Regions from separate parts of the Streptomyces purpurogeneiscleroticus genome, predicted to be linked through region 2. Evidence: predicted binding sites of a transcription regulator. Region 2 holds the regulator's gene; the other holds the start of a gene.

Region 1 (4,207 bases), on a different contig from region 2:
GTGCAGCCGCTCGGCGTCCGCGTGCGCGGTCAGCTCCGGCGGCGAGACGTCCAGGTGGAGGTGGACGTCCGTACGGCTGTGATGGCTGGACCCGACGGCCAGCGTGGAGGCGCTGCGGCTCATGTTGGCCTCCTTCAGCACCCCCGAGAGGTACGGCCAGACCTCGAAGCGGCGGGCGTGCAGCGGGATGACCCCGTTGTCCAGCCGGGAGAGGTCCAGCAGGTGCTCGACCAGGCGGCCGAGCCGCTCGGTCTGGCTCAGCGCGGTGCGCATCGTCTCCGGATCGGCCTCGGAGACACCGTCGACGACGTTCTCCAGCACGGCGCGCAGCGCGGCGATCGGCGTGCGCAGCTCGTGCGAGACGTTGGCGACCAGCTCCTTGCGGTGGGTGTCCACCGCTTCCAGGTCGGCGGCCATCGTGTTGAACGCGTCGGCCAGCTCGCCGAACTCGTCGCGGCGGCTGCCCTGCACCCGCCGGGTGTAGTCCCCGGCGGCCATCGCCCGCGTCACGTCCGTCATCTCGTCCAGCGGGGCCGTCAGCCCCTGCGCGACGAACTGGGTGATCAGCAGCGAGGCGATGATCGAGAAGACCGTGATGACCCGCAGCTCCGTCGCCGAGTGGAACGCGACGAGGACCAGCAGGGTCGTGATGATCACCGAAACGGTGACCAGCGCGCCGAGCGCCGCCTTGACCGACCGGTACGGATCGAGCGGGCGCATCGCCTCCCAGGCCCGCTGCCAGAGCTCGCGTGCCAGAGGCCGGGGCGACTTCATGCCGGCGGGGTCTCCAGCGCGTAACCGACGCCGTGCACCGTACGGATCCGCTCGGCGCCGATCTTCCGGCGCAGCGCCTTGATGTGGCTGTCGACCGTACGGGTGCCGGAGGCGTCCGCCCAGTCCCAGACCTCGGCGAGCAGCTGCTCACGGGAGAGGACGGCGCGCGGGGTGTTGGCGAGGCAGACCAGCAGGTCGAACTCGGTGGGGGTGAGGTGCACGTCGGCGCCGCGCACCCGGACCCGCCGCTGCGCGTGGTCGATCTCCAGTTCACCCAGGCGCAGGATGCCGCTGCGCGGGGTGTGCGCGGCGAGCGCGGCCCGCTCGACGCGGCGCAGCAGGACGTGCACCCGGGCCGCCAGCTCCCGCATGGAGAACGGTTTGGTCATGTAGTCGTCGGCGCCGACGCCGAGGCCGACCAGCATGTCCGTCTCGTCGTCCCGCGCGGTGAGCATCATCACCGGGACCGGCCGCTGGGCCTGCACCCGGCGGCACACCTCCAGGCCGTCGAAGCCGGGCAGCATGATGTCGAGGACGAGCAGGTCGGGCTGCCACGCCTCGGCGGTGTCCACGGCCGACGGGCCGTCGACGGCGGTCTGTACCTGGAAGCCCTCGGCGCGCAGCCGGGCCGCGATGGCGTCCACGATCGTCGGGTCGTCCTCGACGACGAGCACCCGCCGCTGGGCGCCGGGCGTGGCCGCCGCCGCGGCGCCGTGGGTGGTCTGAGTCTGGTCCATCGCCCGCCCCTGAATTTCCCCGTGCGTGGTCGCGTTCTGACTTGCTGTGCTGACGTACTGACTTGCTGTACTGCTGTGCTGACTGGCTGTACTGAGTGGTCGCATACTGCTGGGCAGCAGCGTAAAGGCACGATGTGACCCGCGGCTACGCGCGTTTCCCGGCGAGGTGGACCACGTCGGGGACGCCTTGGACAACGGGGATCTCTTCGGTGCGAACCTCGTTGAACCCGGCATTCCGGAGCGCATCCTCGAACGCGGGGGAGGGCTGCGCCGACCAGACGGCCAGCACCCCGCCCGGCGTCAGCCGGTCCCGGCAGGCCGCGAGCCCGGCGGGGGAGTACAGGCCGCCGTTGTCCTCGGTGACGGTCCAGTCCGGCCCGTTGTCGATGTCCAGGCAGAGCGCGTCGTAGGTCCCCGTGCCCGCACCCTCCCGTACGTACGCCACCAGATCGGCCTGGACGATCTCCGTGCGCGGATCGGCCAGTGCCGGGCCCGACACGGCCTCCAGCGGCCCCTCGCGGTGCCAGTCGATGACCGCGCCCTCGCGCTCGACGACCGCGATCCGGCCCCAGCGCGGCTCCGCGGCGGCGCGCGCCAGGGAGAAGCCGACGCCCAGTCCGCCGATCAGTACGGAGGGCCGCGCGCGGTCACCCGGCAGCGCCGCGAGCGCGGCGTCGATCAGCAGCCGCTCCGACCGTCCGTCGGAGGTGTCCATCAGGAAGCACCCGTTGGCGATGATCTCGAAGTGCGGTCCCCGCCGCCGCAGCACGACCTCGCCGTACGGCCCGTCCCGGCGCTCCAGTGTGACGGGCATCTCGTCGGTGGCGAACGGGGCTGACATGGGTGCGGGGCCTCCGGAGTCGGGATGAATGCCGGACGGCCCCCACTTTATGAGCCCGTACGACCTGCCCGCGCGACCCTTTCGGGCCCTCCCGCCTCCCCTCCGCATCTGATCGCTCACAGCGAACAAGGCCCGGGGAACATCCACCGGCTCACGACCATTGAGTGAGTACAGCTCAACTTGCCTGCCGAAGGGGAGATCATGGCTTCGACGTCCACACCGCTCACCCTGCCCGTGCTGCCCCTCGACGACGAGGTCGTCCTGCCGGGCATGGTGGTGCCGCTGGACCTGTCCGATGCGGATGTACGCGCCGCGGTGGAGGCCGCGCAGGCCGCCGCCTCACCCGGTAACAAGCCACGGGTGCTGCTCGTTCCACGCATCGACGGCACGTACGCCGGCGTCGGCACGCTCGGCAAGGTCGAGCAGGTCGGCCGGCTGTCCGACGGCGACCCGGGCGCGCTGATCCGCGGCCTGGGGCGCGTGAAGATCGGCTCCGGGACGACCGGTCCCGGCGCGGCCCTCTGGGTGGAGGGCACCACGGTCGAGGAGACCGTCCCCGACCCCGTGCCCGGCCACGTCACCGAGCTCGTCAAGGAGTACAAGGCGCTCGCCACCAGCTGGCTGCGCAAGCGTGGCGCCTGGCAGGTCGTGGACCGTATCCAGCAGATCGAGGACGTCGGCCAGCTCGCCGACAACTCCGGGTACAGCCCCTTCCTGACCACCGAGCAGAAGGTCCGGCTGCTGGAGACCACCGACCCGGTGGCCCGGCTGAAGGACGCCACCGAGGCGCTCCGCGACCACCTCGCCGAGCAGGACGTCGCCGAGTCCATCGCCAAGGACGTCCAGGAGGGCGTCGACAAGCAGCAGCGCGAGTTCCTGCTGCGGCGCCAGCTGGAGGCGGTCCGCAAGGAGCTGTCGGAGCTGAACGGCGACACGGACGACGAGAGCGACGACTACCGCGCCCGCGTCGAGGCCGCCGACCTGCCCGAGGAGGTCCGGAAGGCCGCCCTGAAGGAGGTCGACAAGCTGGAGCGGTCCAGCGACCAGAGCCCCGAGGGCTCCTGGATCCGCACCTGGCTGGACACCGTCCTGGAGCTGCCGTGGACGGAGCGCACGGAGGACGCGTACGACATCAAGGGCGCCCGCGCCGTCCTGGACGCGGACCACGCGGGCCTGGACGACGTGAAGGAGCGGATCACCGAGTACCTGGCGGTGCGCAAGCGCCGCGCCGACCGCGGCCTCGGCCTGGTCGGCGGGCCATCAGAAGGGGCATCGCGCAGCGATTCCGGCAAGGGTGGTGGTGGGCGACGGGCGGGCGGTGCCGTGCTGGCCCTGACCGGCCCGCCCGGCGTCGGCAAGACCTCGCTCGGTGAGTCCGTCGCGCGCGCCATGGGCCGCAAGTTCGTCCGCGTCGCGCTCGGCGGCGTCCGGGACGAGGCGGAGATCCGCGGCCACCGGCGTACGTACGTCGGCGCGCTGCCGGGCCGCATCGTCCGCGCCATCAAGGAGGCGGGCTCCATGAACCCGGTCATCCTCCTCGACGAGATCGACAAGGTCGGCTCGGACTTCCGCGGCGACCCGGCCGCGGCGCTCCTCGAAGTGCTCGACCCGGCCCAGAACCACACCTTCCGCGACCACTACCTGGAGGTCGAGCTCGACCTCTCCGACGTGGTCTTCCTCGCCACGGCCAACGTCCTGGAAGCGATCCCGGAGCCCCTCCTGGACCGTATGGACCTGGTCCGCCTCGACGGCTACACCGAGGACGAGAAGGTCACCATCGCCCGCGACCACCTGCTCCCGCGCCAGCTGGAGAAGGCCGGTCTGGAGAGCGGCGAGGTCGTGATCGAGGACGCCG
Region 2 (4,207 bases):
GGAGCGGGACCGGGTGACGGTCAAGGAGATCGCCGCGGCGAACCTCCTGTCCGAGCTGCTGCCGGTCCTCGACGACATCGGCCGGGCCCGCGAGCACGGCGAGCTGGTCGGCGGCTTCAAGTCGGTCGGCGAGTCGGTGGAGACGGTTGTGGCCAAGCTCGGCCTGCAGCAGTTCGGCAAGGAGGGCGAGCCCTTCGACCCGATGATCCACGAGGCGCTCATGCACTCGTACGCACCGGACGTCACGGAAACGACGTGCGTTGCGATCCTGCAGCCGGGGTATCGGATCGGCGAGCGAACGATTCGCCCCGCGCGGGTCGCCGTTGCCGAGCCCCAGCCGGGGGCCCAGGGCGCCAAGTCCGAGGAGAAGTCGGACGAGGAGAGCGGTGGCCCGGACGAGGGCTGACGTGAGAAGCAGGACAGTACGGGAGGAGGGACGTCGGGGATGAGCACCAAGGACTTCGTCGAGAAGGACTATTACAAGGTCCTCGGCGTCCCGAAGGACGCCACCGACGCCGAGATCAAGAAGGCGTACCGCAAGCTCGCCCGGGAGAACCACCCGGACGCGAACAAGGGCGACGTCAAGGCCGAGGAGCGCTTCAAGGAGATTTCCGAGGCGAACGACGTCCTGGGCGACCCCAAGCGCCGCAAGGAGTACGACGACGCGCGGGCGCTGTTCGGCAACGGCGGCTTCCGGGCCGGTCCCGGCGGCGCCGGCGCCGGCAGCTTCAACTTCGACCTGGGTGACCTCTTCGGGGGCGCCCAGGGCGGAGCGGGCGCCGGCGGCTTCGGCGGCGGCCTCGGGGACGTCTTCGGCGGCCTGTTCAACAGGGGCGGCGGCGCGGGTACGCGTACGCAGCCCCGCCGCGGCCAGGACATCGAGTCCGAGGTGACGCTCAGCTTCACCGAGGCGGTGGACGGGGCCACGGTCCCGCTGCGGATGTCCAGCCCGTCGCCCTGCAAGGCGTGTTCGGGCACCGGCGACAAGAACGGCACCCCGCGGGTCTGCCCGACCTGCGTGGGTACAGGCCAGGTCAGCCGGGGCGCGGGCGGCGGCTTCTCGCTCACCGACCCGTGCGCCGACTGCAAGGGCCGCGGCCTGATCGCCGAGGACCCCTGTGACGTGTGCAAGGGCAGCGGACGTGCGACGAGTTCGCGCACGATGCAGGTGCGCATCCCCGCGGGTGTCTCGGACGGGCAGCGGATCCGGCTGCGCGGCAAGGGCGCTCCGGGCGAGCGCGGCGGGCCCAACGGCGACCTGTACGTCGTCGTGCACGTCGACGCGCATCCGGTGTTCGGCCGCAAGGGCGACAACCTCACCGTCACCGTGCCGGTCACCTTCCCGGAGGCCGCGCTCGGCGGCGAGGTGAAGGTCCCGACCCTGGGCGGACCGCCGGTCACCCTGAAGGTCCCGGCCGGGACGCCGAACGGCCGGACGATGCGGGCCCGCGGCAAGGGCGCGGCGCGCAAGGACGGCACCCGGGGCGACCTCCTGGTCACCATCGAGGTGGTCGTGCCCAAGGACCTCGGCGACAAGGCGCGTGAGGCGCTGGAGGCGTACCGCGAAGCGACCGCGGGTGAGGACCCGCGATCGAAGCTCTACCAGGCCGCGAAGGGAGCTTGATGATGGACAGCCGGGGCGGGCGGCGCAGTCGTAACCCCTATGAACTGACCGACGAGTCGCCGGTGTACGTCATCTCCGTCGCGGCTCAGCTCTCCGGGCTGCACCCGCAGACGCTGCGCCAGTACGACCGGCTCGGCCTGGTCTCACCGGACCGTACGGCCGGGCGCGGTCGGCGCTACTCCGCCCGCGACATCGAGCTGCTCCGCCAGGTGCAGCAGCTGTCGCAGAACGAGGGCATCAATCTCGCGGGCATCAAGCGCATCATCGAACTGGAGAACCAGGTCGCGGCGCTCCAGCAGCGGGTCGCCGAGCTGCAGAGCGCGGTGGAGGGCGCCGCCGCCGCGATCCAGCAGCGGGAGGCGGCGGTGCATGCCAGCTACCGCCGGGACCTGGTGCCGTATCAGGACGTGCAGCAGACCAGCGCGCTGGTCGTGTGGCGCCCGAAGCGGACGTCCGAGTAACGGCGGTAACCGTTGCTTTCTCAGCAGCCGTTGTACCCGGCTGTCGGCATCGACAGCCGGCGGTGCACATGGGACTTCATCGCCGCGGTGTAGACCGGCTCGGCGAGGTCGGCGGTCTCCAGCCGGACGCCGGCCGCGGCGCACCGGGCGGTGAAATCCTCGGCGGAGTCGACGGCGTTCTCCAGGGCGCGGCGGTTCGGTACGACGAAGACATCGACCAGGCCCGCCTCCACGTCCTGCCACAGGGCGCAGTGGTCGGCACGCAGGTGGTGCAGGCTCAGCCGCCAGGTGAGGCGGTAGTCGCGGTCCGCGGCCCACTGCGAGCACATCTCGTGCTGGCGGCGGTCGTCGACCAGGAACGGATCGTCGTCCAGCTCGGACAGCGGCATCAAGCACGCGATCGCCGTCACTCGCACCGCATTCATCGTGCCCCCCGGGACCTGACGATTGTGGGGGTGACGATACCTCTGTGGGCGGAGCGGGGCGGTGACGCGGTACCGGGCGGCGAGGCATAGCCGCAGGCGTGGCAGATCTTCCATCCGTCCTGGTTGACGGCGAGCCGGCCGCCGCAGCGCGGGCAGGATTCGGCGTGGGGACGCGGATCAGGAGGCGGAGACGCGATTCCGTACGCCCTGCTGGTGTGCGTTACTGACCTCATTCGGCCTCCAGCTGACGTATTTGGTCCGGAACGGACCACATCCTGGGCCGACCGGGTCACCCACCGACGTCATGCCCGCCCGAGCATCCTCGTCACCCGGATCTCGATGACCACACGCTCGGGGTTGGGCCGCGGCGTCCGCTCGTACCGCACCGCGTACCGCTCCACCGCGTCCCGCACGCTCTCCGCGTCCGTACGGACCGTCGCCAGCCCCTCCAGCGTCGCCCACCGCCGCCCCTGCATCTGGCACACCGCGACGCGCGCGCCGCCGTCGCCCGCCGCCAGGACGTTGCGGACCTTGGTGCCGCCCTTGCTCGTGATGACGCGGGCCAGCCCCTGCTCGTGGTCGTACGTCACCCCCACCGGCACGACGTGCGGGCTCCCGTCCGGGCGCAGGGTCGTCAGGGTGCACACGTGCCGCTCCCGCCAGAAGGCGAGGTACTCGGGATCGGGATTCCGCAGGTCTTGAGCCATGCCCGCACCTTACGGGGCCCCGGGCGGCCCACTCCTAAGGAGTGGGGGGCCGGCCAGCGGGCACCCCAAGGGGCGGTGGACGGGTGCGAGGGGTCGGCGTTTTGGGCTTGAGTGGAATAGACTCAACTTATCGCACGTTGAGCTAGGCAGGATCGGCCCCCGAGGGCCATGTACATGCAGGCCAGAGGTACGAGGAGGAGCGCGAGCACGTGGACGCCGAGCTGACCAACAAGAGCCGGGAGGCGCTGAGCGCCGCCAATGAGCGGGCCGTGACCGCGGGGCACGCGGACATGACCGCTGCCCATCTGCTGCTCGCGCTTCTCGCCGGGCAGTCCGACGAAAACGCGAACATCATCGATCTGCTGGCCGCCGTCGGCGCGGACGCCGCGGCGCTGCGCTCCGGGGCCGAGCGGCGGATCGCCGCGCTGCCCAGCATCCAGGGCTCGACCGTCGCCCCGCCGCAGCCCGACCGCGAGCTGCTCGCCGTCATAGCGGACGCGTCGCAGCGCGCCAAGGAGCTGGGTGACGACTACATCTCCACCGAGCACCTGCTCATCGGCATCGCCGCGAAGGGCGGGGCCACCGGCCAGCTGCTGGACCAGCAGGGCGCCTCGGCCAAGAAGCTGCTGGACGCTTTCGAGAAGAGCAGGGGAGGACGGCGGGTGACCACCCCCGACCCCGAGGGCACGTACAAGGCGCTGGAGAAGTTCGGTACGGACTTCACCGCGGCCGCGCGCGAGGGCAAGCTGGACCCGGTGATCGGCCGGGACCAGGAGATCCGCCGCGTCGTGCAGGTGCTCTCGCGGCGTACGAAGAACAACCCCGTGCTGATCGGTGAGCCCGGCGTCGGCAAGACCGCCGTCGTGGAAGGGCTGGCCCAGCGCATCGTCAAGGGCGACGTGCCCGAGTCGCTGCGCGACAAGCGGCTGGTCGCGCTGGACCTCGGCGCGATGGTCGCGGGCGCGAAGTACCGCGGTGAGTTCGAGGAGC

What was found. The regulator HspR, encoded in region 2, represses chaperone genes until heat shock. The targets are predictions, from matches to a motif close to TTGAGNNNNNNNNNCTCAA.
Region 1: lon (endopeptidase La) is a predicted target of HspR. The motif match lies at 2,513-2,531, and genes of this name have one in related genera.

What each region holds. Positions count from the first base shown of each region.
Region 1 is NZ_NHSG01000048.1:1,596-5,802, reverse strand. Features, by position in the region: gene CCS38_RS01395 (HAMP domain-containing sensor histidine kinase) at 1-774, opposite strand, end outside; gene CCS38_RS01390 (response regulator transcription factor) at 771-1,511, opposite strand; gene CCS38_RS01385 (spermidine synthase family protein) at 1,657-2,352, opposite strand; gene lon (endopeptidase La) at 2,554-4,207, shown strand, end outside.
Region 2 is NZ_NHSG01000398.1:21,767-25,973, reverse strand. Features, by position in the region: gene grpE (nucleotide exchange factor GrpE) at 1-406, shown strand, start outside; gene dnaJ (molecular chaperone DnaJ) at 446-1,624, shown strand; gene CCS38_RS29370 (heat shock protein transcriptional repressor HspR) at 1,627-2,085, shown strand; gene CCS38_RS29365 (hypothetical protein) at 2,106-2,510, opposite strand; gene CCS38_RS29360 (pyridoxamine 5'-phosphate oxidase family protein) at 2,813-3,217, opposite strand; gene clpB (ATP-dependent chaperone ClpB) at 3,427-4,207, shown strand, end outside.